Regions from separate parts of the Actinosynnema sp. NPDC050436 genome, predicted to be linked through region 2. Evidence: riboswitches for the same ligand, from Rfam matches in the RefSeq annotation. Region 2 holds a riboswitch; each other region holds the start of a gene.
The links. Region 2 has a riboswitch for glycine ahead of gcvT (glycine cleavage system aminomethyltransferase GcvT). Riboswitches for the same ligand answer to the same signal wherever they lie in the genome.
Positions count from the first base shown of each region.

Region 1 (3,267 bases), on a different contig from region 2:
CGTCGCGGGTCGTCGTCTCGTCGCAGGCGATCGACACCGTGTCGGCGTCCACCTGCCACAGGTTGACGCCCAGCTCGCGGGCGGCGGCCACGATCGCGGCGGCCCGGCCCTCGACGCGCGCCCGGACGGTGTCGAAGAACTCGCCGTGCACGACCTCGACGCCGCCCTCGCACAGGCCGGCGGCCAGCACGGTCGCCATCCGGTGGGCGCGGGTGGCGATGCCGCGCAGCCCCTCCGGGCCGTGGTACACGGCGTACATGGAGGCGATCACGGCCAGCAGGACCTGCGCGGTGCAGATGTTGCTGGTCGCCTTCTCGCGGCGGATGTGCTGTTCGCGGGTCTGCAGCGCCAGCCGGTAGGCGCGGTTGCCGTCGGCGTCGACCGACACGCCGACCAGCCGGCCGGGGAGCTGGCGCTCCAGGCCCGCGCGGACGGCCATGTACCCGGCGTGCGGGCCGCCGAAGCCCATCGGCACGCCGAAGCGCTGGGTGGTGCCGACGACGACGTCCGCGCCGATCTCGCCGGGCGGGCGCAGCAGGGTCAGCGACAGCAGGTCGGCGGCCACCACGGCCTGCGCGCCGGCCGCGTGGATCTCCGCGATCAGCGACTCCTGGTCGCGGACCACGCCGGAGGCGCCGGGGAAGGACAGCAGCACGCCGAAGAAGTCGCCGCCCAGGCCGAGGCCCTCCAGGCCCTGCGACAGGTCGGCGGTGACGACCTCGATGCCCAGCGGCTCGGCGCGGGTCTCGATCACGGCCAGCGTCTGCGGCAGCGTGTCCTGGTCGACCACGAACTTGGCGGACTTGCTCCGGCCGGCGCGGCGGACCAGGGTCATCGCCTCGGCGGCGGCCGTGGACTCGTCCAGCATGGACGCGTTGGCCAGGGCCAGGCCGGTCAGGTCGGCCACCACGGTCTGGAAGTTCAGCAGCGCCTCCAGCCGGCCCTGCGAGATCTCCGGCTGGTAGGGGGTGTAGGCGGTGTACCAGGCCGGGCTCTCCAGCACGTTGCGGCGGATCACCGGCGGGGTGGTGGTGCCGTAGTAGCCCAGGCCGATCATCTGCTTGAGCGGCTTGTTGCGAGCGGCCAGGGCGCGCAGCTCGGCCAGCGCCTCGGTCTCCGTGGCGGGCGCGGGCAGGTCCAGCACCAGGTCGCGCTCCCGGATCGACTCGGGCACCGCGCGCTGCGCCAGCTCCTCCAGCGAGCCGACGCCGATCACGTCGAGGATGCGGGCCAGCTCGGCCGGCCGGGGGCCCACGTGCCGGTCGGCGAAGGGGGTGCCGTGCTCGAGAGCGGCGAGGGGGATGCGGTCGTGCGTCATAGATACGCCTCCGGGGCTACGGGCACACTTCTGCCGTTGCCCTCCCCCTCTGTCTTCTGCCCGTCGGGGCGCCTGAGAGCTTCACCCGGCCGTCGGAACGGACCGGGCTTGCACCGTCGGCGGGGTCGGCGGACCGACCCGCTTTCCAGAGGCGTCTCACCCGCGCGGTCCTTGCGCCTGAGAGGTTCCGGGGAGGATTTGCTCCTTCGGCGCCGAGACGTGCTCGGACTCTCCCGCGCGGGATAAAGCGACTACCCGCGAATGGTACCCGGACCAGGCCCGCAGGCCCGCACGGACGCGACGCGGATCTCAGCCGGTGGCACGGGACTTCGGGGTCGCGGCTGCGGGGCCCGGCCGGACCGACGCCCCGGACCGCTCCGACGGGCCTGGCGGTACCGACGCGCGCGGGCCTCAGCCGGTGGCGCGGGTGCGCCGGCGGCGGGACAGCTCGTCGTTCGGGGCGTGCTCGACCTCCCCGCCGTCCGCGCGCTCGGCGGGGAACTCGTGGATGGTGCCGCTGATCTCCCGCATCGCGCCGCTGACCGCGATCCCGAACACCCCCTGACCGCCCTGGAGCAGGTCCACGACCTCCTCCGGCGAGGTGCACTCGTAGACCGTCGTGCCGTCGCTGAACAGCGTGATCCGGGCCAGGTCCTGCACGCCCCGGCGGCGCAGGTGGTCGACCGCGACCCGGATGTTCTGCAACGAGACCCCGGTGTCCAGCAGCCGCTTGACCACCTTGAGCACCAGGATGTCCTTGAACGAGTACAGCCGCTGGCTGCCCGAGCCCTGGGCACTCCTTATGGTCGGGTTGACCAGTCCGGTGCGGGCCCAGTAGTCGAGCTGGCGGTAGGTGATGCCCGCGATCTGGCACGCGGCAGGGCCTCGGTAGCCCACGAGCTCGTCCGGCAGCGAGGAGTCCGGGAACAGCTCACCCTGTTCGCCGGATCCGGCCCGGATGGCTTCCTCGACCACGCCTGCCTCCCCTCGGTCCGGCCACGACAGCCGGCGACCACCGTGCAACCGCCCCGGCGTTGGAATCACACCGTGGCAATTCACCCGAGTTCGACGGTAAGACCGCCTAGGGGGCAGGTCAACGCGACGCGCTGAGCGTGTCGCACCTCAACCTCAGGTTGAGGTTGAGAGAGACGCCCGACGTAAGCCATTCGGGTGACGTTTAGTGATCGTTTAGCCGATCACCGCTGACGTTGTGTAATTCGGAAGTGTGACACCGGGGGGTGGCACACCGGGTTGATCCACAACTCACCGCACACACCACGGGGGGCCGACCCGACTCGCGGCCGGACCACCGGCCCCTCGTGGCGCAGCCGGCACCCGAACCGACGAAACGCCCACTCACAGCCCGCCACCGAGCGTCCGTCGTGCACACCGGCCGACCGCCCGGACGGCCCCCGGCGCCCCCCGAACAGCTCCCGGCACGGGGTCCCGGACCGCCCGGGGCACTCCCCAGCCGGCCGGGACCCGGCCGCTGCCGCCCCGCTGCGCCCCGAACGCGCGAAAGCCCGGAGCGACCGCTCCGGGCTGCCCGTCCGACCCCACCGGGCCGGACCGCCTCCACCTCGTCCACCTGCGCGCCGCGGCGGCACGCCCGGCCCGGGACCGGGCTACGTGTCCGCGCCCCGGAAGTCCTCCGGCGACACCGAGTCGAGGAACTCGCGGAACTTCTCGACCTCGTCCTCCTGCTCGTCCGGGATGATCAGGCCGGCCTCGGCCAGCACCGACTCCTCCGCGTGGATCGGCACGCCGATCCGCAGCGCCAGGGCCACCGAGTCGCTCGGGCGCGCCGACACCCGGACGTCGCCGTCGAACACCAGCTCGGCGAAGTAGGTGCCCTCCTGCAGGTCGGTGATGCGGACCTGTTCGAGGTTGCGGCCCAGGGCCCCGATGACGTCCTTGAGCAGGTCGTGGGTCAGTGGCCGCGCGGGGCG
Region 1 is NZ_JBFAJV010000010.1:250,046-253,312, forward strand. It holds gene gcvP (aminomethyl-transferring glycine dehydrogenase) at 1-1,318, opposite strand, end outside; glycine riboswitch at 1,474-1,564, opposite strand; gene AB0I60_RS24360 (MerR family transcriptional regulator) at 1,730-2,293, opposite strand; gene AB0I60_RS24365 (bifunctional nuclease family protein) at 2,944-3,267, opposite strand, start outside.
Region 1: another riboswitch for glycine. It lies ahead of gcvP (aminomethyl-transferring glycine dehydrogenase); the one in region 2 lies ahead of gcvT (glycine cleavage system aminomethyltransferase GcvT).

Region 2 (3,267 bases):
GCGGTCAAGACCGGCGTCGGCTGGCTGCGCCAGGGTGCCGAGTCGATCATCACGTTCGTCCGCAGCCTGTTCGCCTAGTCCACCTCGCGGGGGGTGGCCAACCCGGTCACCGGCGGTGACGGTCAAGCCCGCACGTTGCACCGTCTGGGTGGAATGAGGGCTATAACGCGCTGGTAACAGGGTTTTTGACAAACCAGGGTCTAGCGGTTGTCGGTACCCGCTAATACGGTGCGCTGCATTGGCTGATCTTCGACCGACGAGGAGGCAGAATGGTCGAGGACTCCGGAGTCGACGAGCTGCTGCGGCAGTGGGCGGCTGAGCGCTCGGACGACGCCGAGTTGCAGGAGGTGAACCGGATCAAGGACGAGTGGCTGGCCGAGGCCCCGCCGTCCGCGCCGGGGATCCCCGTGCAACGGGCGAACGGCGGGTCGCGCGGACTGGTGCGGGTCGAATCCGCTGACCCGGCCTACGTGGCGGCGATGCGGAAGAGGGCACCCGAGGTGCCCGAGGTGCTGCTCGCGGCTGCCGCCAGCTACTGGCAGCTCGTGGGCGACCTGTCCGAGGCGGAGCGGTGGTGGGACGCGGGCATCAGCCCGTTGGACCAGCGCGCGCTCGACTACCGGGCGGCCGGGTTGACCCCCGCCGACCTGGGACGGCGCCTCGGCCCGATGACGGTGCTCCAGCACCTGCGTCGGGGCAGTGCGGCGGCCTGGTGCGTGGCCAGGTTGCAGCGGCAGCGCCGGGACGGCGTTGCGTGAACCAGCGCCGCGTTGTGAGGGCGCGGCGTCGAGTCGAACACCTGCACCAACCGGGAGGGCGGGCTCCTGTGCGAGGAGCCCCTTCCGCCGAGAAGTGAACTCCGCGAAGTAGTGTGGGAGGGTGCCCGGCACCCTCCTGACACCCAAGAGACTCGCCATCGCGGCGGTCTGCCTGGTGTCGCTGATCGTGTGCTGCGGCCTCGCCTACTGGCAGTGGGAGAGGTTCTCCGAGGCCGGCGGCACGTTCCAGAACCTCGGGTACGTCTTCCAGTGGCCGCTGTTCGGCCTGTTCCCCGTCTTCATGGTGTGGCGGATGCGCAAGCTCGCCGCCCAGCGCCGTGCCGAGGACGCCGCCGGGGGCAGCCGGGAGCCGGTGGCCGCCGCCCCGCGTCCGGCCGTTACCGTGGAACCCGTCAGAACACCCGCGCACGACGACGAGGACGACGAGCTGGCGGCCTACAACCGCTACCTCCGGGAGCTCAACGCGCGGGACCAGCGGTGAGCGAAGGCGGTCGGTAGGCGATGAGCGGTGCGTTGAGCCGGTTCCGGTTCATGGCTTACGTGGTCGGTGTCGGCCTGCTCCTGCTCGTGGTGGCGATGTTCGTCAAGTACGTCGGCGACAACTCCGGGATGATGGCCGTCGTCGGGCCCGTCCACGGCTTCCTGTACGCCGTCTACCTGGTCTTCACGGTCGACCTGGCGCTCAAGGCGCGGTGGTCGCTCAAGGGCTCCGCGCTGGTGCTGCTCGCGGGCACCATCCCGTTCGTGTCGTTCTACGCCGAGCGCAAGGTGGTCGAGAGCGTCAAGGAGGAACGTGCGCTGTGACCGCGTGCCCCACCCCCGCACCGTCCGCTGAGACGGCCGTGGGCGTGCGGCCGGCACCGGTCGGCGTGCCTGCGCGCGGCCGAGGTGTTCCGGCGTTCCCCCGCCTCTACAGGGGTTCGTTCCCGGTGCTGCACGGCGGACGCGCGGCCCGGAGCGGGTTCCCGGAGCGGGCCGTCGACGGCTCCGCGGGCGGGTTCCCGCTGCTCGGCGGCAGCGCGGCCGGGGTGCGCGGGTCGTCGGGTGGTCGGCCGGGCGGCAGGTTCTGTGACCCGGTCCCGGTTGACCGTGCCTACCAGGCACAACTAGCGTCTGGCGGTACCAACTGAACACGGCCGTCGATGTCGCGCGGGAGAGTCCCCGGAAGGGGCGCCGAAGGAGCAACTCCTCCCCGGAATCTCTCAGGCACAGCTACCGCCCGACGAAGGCAACTCTGGAAAGCAGGCGCTGCGCGCCTCGCCCACGGTGCAAGCCGCGCCCCGCGCGCGGTGAAGCTCTCAGGCTCATGACAGAGGGGGAGGCTCACTCGACGAGGAGTCTCCGATGGACCGTGTCATCCTTCACCAACGGCGACCGGCCGACCAGGTCGGTCTCGTCGCCGTGCCCGCCACCAGGGAGGACCACCCCGTGGAAACCCGCCGGACGCCGCTGCACGCCGAGCACGAGGCGCTGGGCGCCCAGTTCACCGACTTCGCGGGCTGGCGGATGCCGCTGCGCTACGACAGCGAGCTCGCCGAGCACCACGCCGTGCGCACGTCAGCGGGCCTGTTCGACCTGACGCACATGGGCGAGATCGTGCTGTCCGGCCCCGAGGCCGGCCGCGCGCTGGACCACGCGCTGGTCGGCCACGCGTCCGCGATCGGGGTCGGCCGCGCCCGCTACACCATGATCACCCAAGCGGACGGCGGCGTCCTGGACGACCTGATCGTCTACCGGACCGGCGAGCAGGAGTACCTGGTCGTGGCGAACGCCTCGAACGCGGCCGTCGTGTTCCAGGCGCTGGTCGAGCGCGCGGAGGGCTTCGACACCTCCGTCGTGGACAAGTCCGTCGACTACGCCCTGCTGGCGGTCCAGGGGCCGGCGTCCACCGCGATCCTGGCCGGTCTCACCACCACCGACCTCGCGTCGGTCAAGTACTACGCCTCCTACCCGACCGAGGTGGCCGGCCGGCCCGCGCTGCTCGCCCGCACCGGCTACACCGGCGAGGACGGCTTCGAGCTGTTCCTCGACCCGGCCGACGCGCCGGCGGTGTGGCAGGCGCTGCTGGAGGCGGGCCGCGAGCACGACCTCCGGCCCGCCGGCCTCGGCTGCCGCGACACGCTGCGCCTGGAGGCCGGGATGCCGCTGTACGGCAACGAGCTCAGCGCCGCGCGCACCCCGTACCACGCCAACCTGGGCCGCGTGGTGAAGCTGGACAAGCCGGAGGACTTCGTCGGCCGCGAGGCGCTGGCCGCCGTCGCCGAGCAGGGCGCGGAGGCGAAGCTGGTCGGCCTCAGGACCACGTCCCGCCGCGCGCCCCGGCACGGCTACCCGGTGCTGGACGCGTCCGGCTCGGTGGTCGGCGAGGTCACCAGCGGCGCGCTGTCGCCGACCCTGGGCTACTCGGTGGCGATGGCCTACGTGCCGCCGGCGCTGGCCGAGCCCGGCACCGCTCTGGCCGTCGACATCCGGGGCAGGCAGGAGCCCG
Region 2 is NZ_JBFAJV010000014.1:89,115-92,381, forward strand. It holds gene AB0I60_RS29035 (hypothetical protein) at 1-78, shown strand, start outside; gene AB0I60_RS29040 (helix-turn-helix transcriptional regulator) at 270-758, shown strand; gene AB0I60_RS29045 (hypothetical protein) at 880-1,260, shown strand; gene AB0I60_RS29050 (DUF3817 domain-containing protein) at 1,281-1,583, shown strand; glycine riboswitch at 1,920-2,007, shown strand; glycine riboswitch at 2,008-2,102, shown strand; gene gcvT (glycine cleavage system aminomethyltransferase GcvT) at 2,124-3,267, shown strand, end outside.

Region 3 (3,267 bases), on a different contig from region 2:
TGGGCGGGGCGGCTGGGCACGACCGCCCGCCGCCCGCTAGCATTGGTGGCGCGGCCCGCTCCCAGTGACCCCCAGGCTGGTTGAGCGGGCCGCCTTTTCATGCCCTCCACGTGCGAGAAGGGGCGCCCACCGTCGTGGTGGACGCCCCTCCTTCGCGGGTGCTCAGACTTCGAGCGGGGTGTGGGTGAGGCCGTGCGCCTCCGCGACCGGCTGGTAGGTCAGCAGGCCGTCGTGCGCGTTGAGGCCCAGCGCCAGCGCCTGGTCCGCGCGCAGCGCCGCCTCCCAGCCCTTGTCGGCCAGCGCGACCGCGTACGGCAGCGTCACGTTGGTCAGCGCGTAGGTGGACGTGCGCGGCACGGCACCGGGCATGTTGGCCACGCAGTAGAACACCGAGTCGTGCACCTGGTAGGTCGGCTCGGCGTGCGTGGTCGGCCGCGAGTCGGCGAAGCAGCCGCCCTGGTCGATGGCGATGTCGACGAGCACGGAGCCCGGCTTCATCTGCGCCACCAGCTCGTTGGAGACCAGCTTCGGGGCCTTCGCGCCCGGCACCAGCACCGCGCCGATGACCAGGTCGGCCTCCCGCACGGCCTGCTCGACCGAGTAGCGGTTCGACGTGACCGTGCGCAGCCGGCCCTGGTACAGGGCGTCGATGTGGCGCAGCCGGTCGACGTTGGTGTCCAGGATCTCGACGTCCGCGCCCAGGCCCACGGCGATGGTGGCCGCGTTCAGGCCCGCCACGCCGCCGCCGATCACGACGACCCGCGCCGGGTGCACGCCGGGCACGCCGCCGGGCAGCACGCCCCGGCCGCCGGACGGCTTCATCAGCGAGAACGCGCCGACCTGGGGCGCGAGCCTGCCCGCCACCTCGGACATCGGGGCCAGCAGCGGCAGCGCGCCGTTCGCGGTCTGCACCGTCTCGTAGGCGATCGCGGTGGTGCCGGAGTCCAGCAGCGCCTGCGTCAGCGGCTGGTCGGCCGCGAGGTGCAGGTACGTGAACAGGGTCTGGCCCTTGCGCAGCAGGGGGTACTCCCGCGCGATCGGCTCCTTGACCTTGAGCACCAGGTCGCCCTCGGCCCACACGTCCTCGGCGGTGGCCAGCACCTTCGCACCCGCCGCGAGGTACTCCTCGTCGGTGATGGCCGAGCCCAGGCCCGCGCCCGCCTCGACGAACACGTCGTGGCCGCGCACCGTCAGCTCGTGGGCGCCTGCGGGGGTCAGCGCGACGCGGTATTCGTGGTTCTTGATCTCGCGGGGTACTGAGATCCGCACGGAGGGCTCCTTCGGGGCGTTGTTAATGCCAAAGGTCCGGTACCGCCATCCGGCTGTCATCGTGCCGTTGGCACGAACGCGCACCTGCCGCGTTGTGCCGGTCGGACAACGGCGGAGGTGGCGTGAAGTCTCTGGACGCGCGTTGACACCCGAGTCGCCGACGACTTAGCGTGCTCGCGTCCGACCAACTGAACATCGGCCGGGGTGTCGCAGGCGACACCGGAACCCGAGCGGGAGAGCCTCCAGCACGTCTGGAGCGCCGAAGGAGCAAGCACCCCGCACACTCTCAGGCAACGAGAACCGCTCGGGCGAGGCGACTCTGGAAAGCGTGCTCACGCGCGCACCCACGGTGCAAGCCGCAGCGCTGCGGCGAAGCTCTCAGGTCCCAGGACAGAGAGGGGACCTGGCCGCGCGGACCGAGGAGCTGACGTGACTTTTCCGGACAACCTGCTGTACACGCCCGAGCACGAGTGGGTCGACTGGACCCCGGGTACCCAGGACCCCGTGGCGATCGGCATCACCTCCTACGCGGCGGAGTCGCTCGGCGACATCGTGTTCGTCCAGCTGCCGACCGTGGGCGAGCGCGTCAAGTCCGGCGACGTGTGCGGCGAGCTGGAGTCGACCAAGTCGGTGAGCGACCTGTACGCGCCGGTCAGCGGCGAGGTCGTGGAGGTCAACACCGAGGTGGCCGACGACCCGTCGCTGATCAACAACGACCCGTACGGCGCGGGCTGGCTGTTCAAGGTCGCCGTCGAGGACGCGACGGGCCTGCTGACCGCCGCGAAGTACGCGGAACTCACCGGGGACTGAGCGCCGTGGCGATCAGCGTCTTCGACCTGTTCTCCGTCGGCATCGGGCCGTCGAGCTCGCACACCGTCGGCCCCATGCGCGCGGCGACCATGTTCGTCGCGCGGCTCGGGCACCGGGCGCACTCGGTGGACCGCGTGCACGTCGAGCTGTTCGGCTCGCTGGGTGCGACCGGGCACGGCCACGGCAGCCCCAAGGCCGTGCTCCTGGGCTTGGAGGGGCACAAGCCGGAGGACGTCGACCCCACGGCGGCCGACGTGCGGGTGCAGGAGATCCGGGCCACCGGCAGGCTGCTGCTGGGCGGTGTGCGGGACATCCCGTTCACCGAGGACGCCGACCTGGTGATGCACCGCCGGAAGTCCCTCCCGCTGCACCCGAACGGGATGAGCTTCACCGCCTATTCCGGCGAAGAGGTGCTGGACGAGGCCGTGTACTACTCGGTCGGCGGCGGGTTCGTGGTGGACGAGACGGCGAGCGGCACCGACCGGATCAAGGCCGACGCCACCCCCATCGCGCACCCGTTCCTCAGCGGCGACGAGCTGCTGGCGCGCACCCGCGAGACCGGGCTGACCATCAGCGAGGTCATGCTCGCCAACGAGCTGTCCTGGCGCTCCGAGCACGACGTGCGCCAGGGCCTGCTGCACATCTGGCACGTGATGCAGGAGTGCGTGGAGCGCGGCTGCACCGAGGACGGCGTGCTGCCGGGCGGGCTGAAGGTGCGGCGGCGGGCCGCCGAGATGCGGCAGCGGCTCGCGGCCGAGCACTTCACCACCGACCCGTTGCGGGTGATGGACTGGGTGACCCTGTTCGCCCTGGCGGTGAACGAGGAGAACGCGGCCGGCGGTCGGGTGGTGACCGCGCCGACCAACGGCGCGGCGGGCATCGTGCCGGCGGTGCTGCACTACTACACGCGGTTCGTGCCGGGCGCGTCCGACGACGGCGTGGTGCGGTTCCTGCTCACGGCGGGCGCGGTGGGCGTGCTGTTCAAGGAGAACGCGTCGATCTCCGGTGCCGAGGTCGGCTGCCAGGGCGAGGTCGGCTCGGCGTGCTCGATGGCGGCCGGCGGCCTGGCCGAGGTGCTCGGCGGGACGCCGGAGCAGGTGGAGAACGCCGCCGAGATCGCCATGGAGCACAACCTCGGCCTGACCTGCGACCCGATCGGCGGGCTCGTGCAGATCCCGTGCATCGAGC
Region 3 is NZ_JBFAJV010000015.1:7,204-10,470, forward strand. It holds gene ald (alanine dehydrogenase) at 163-1,269, opposite strand; glycine riboswitch at 1,491-1,582, shown strand; gene gcvH (glycine cleavage system protein GcvH) at 1,699-2,079, shown strand; gene AB0I60_RS29520 (L-serine ammonia-lyase) at 2,085-3,267, shown strand, end outside.
Region 3: another riboswitch for glycine. It lies ahead of gcvH (glycine cleavage system protein GcvH); the one in region 2 lies ahead of gcvT (glycine cleavage system aminomethyltransferase GcvT).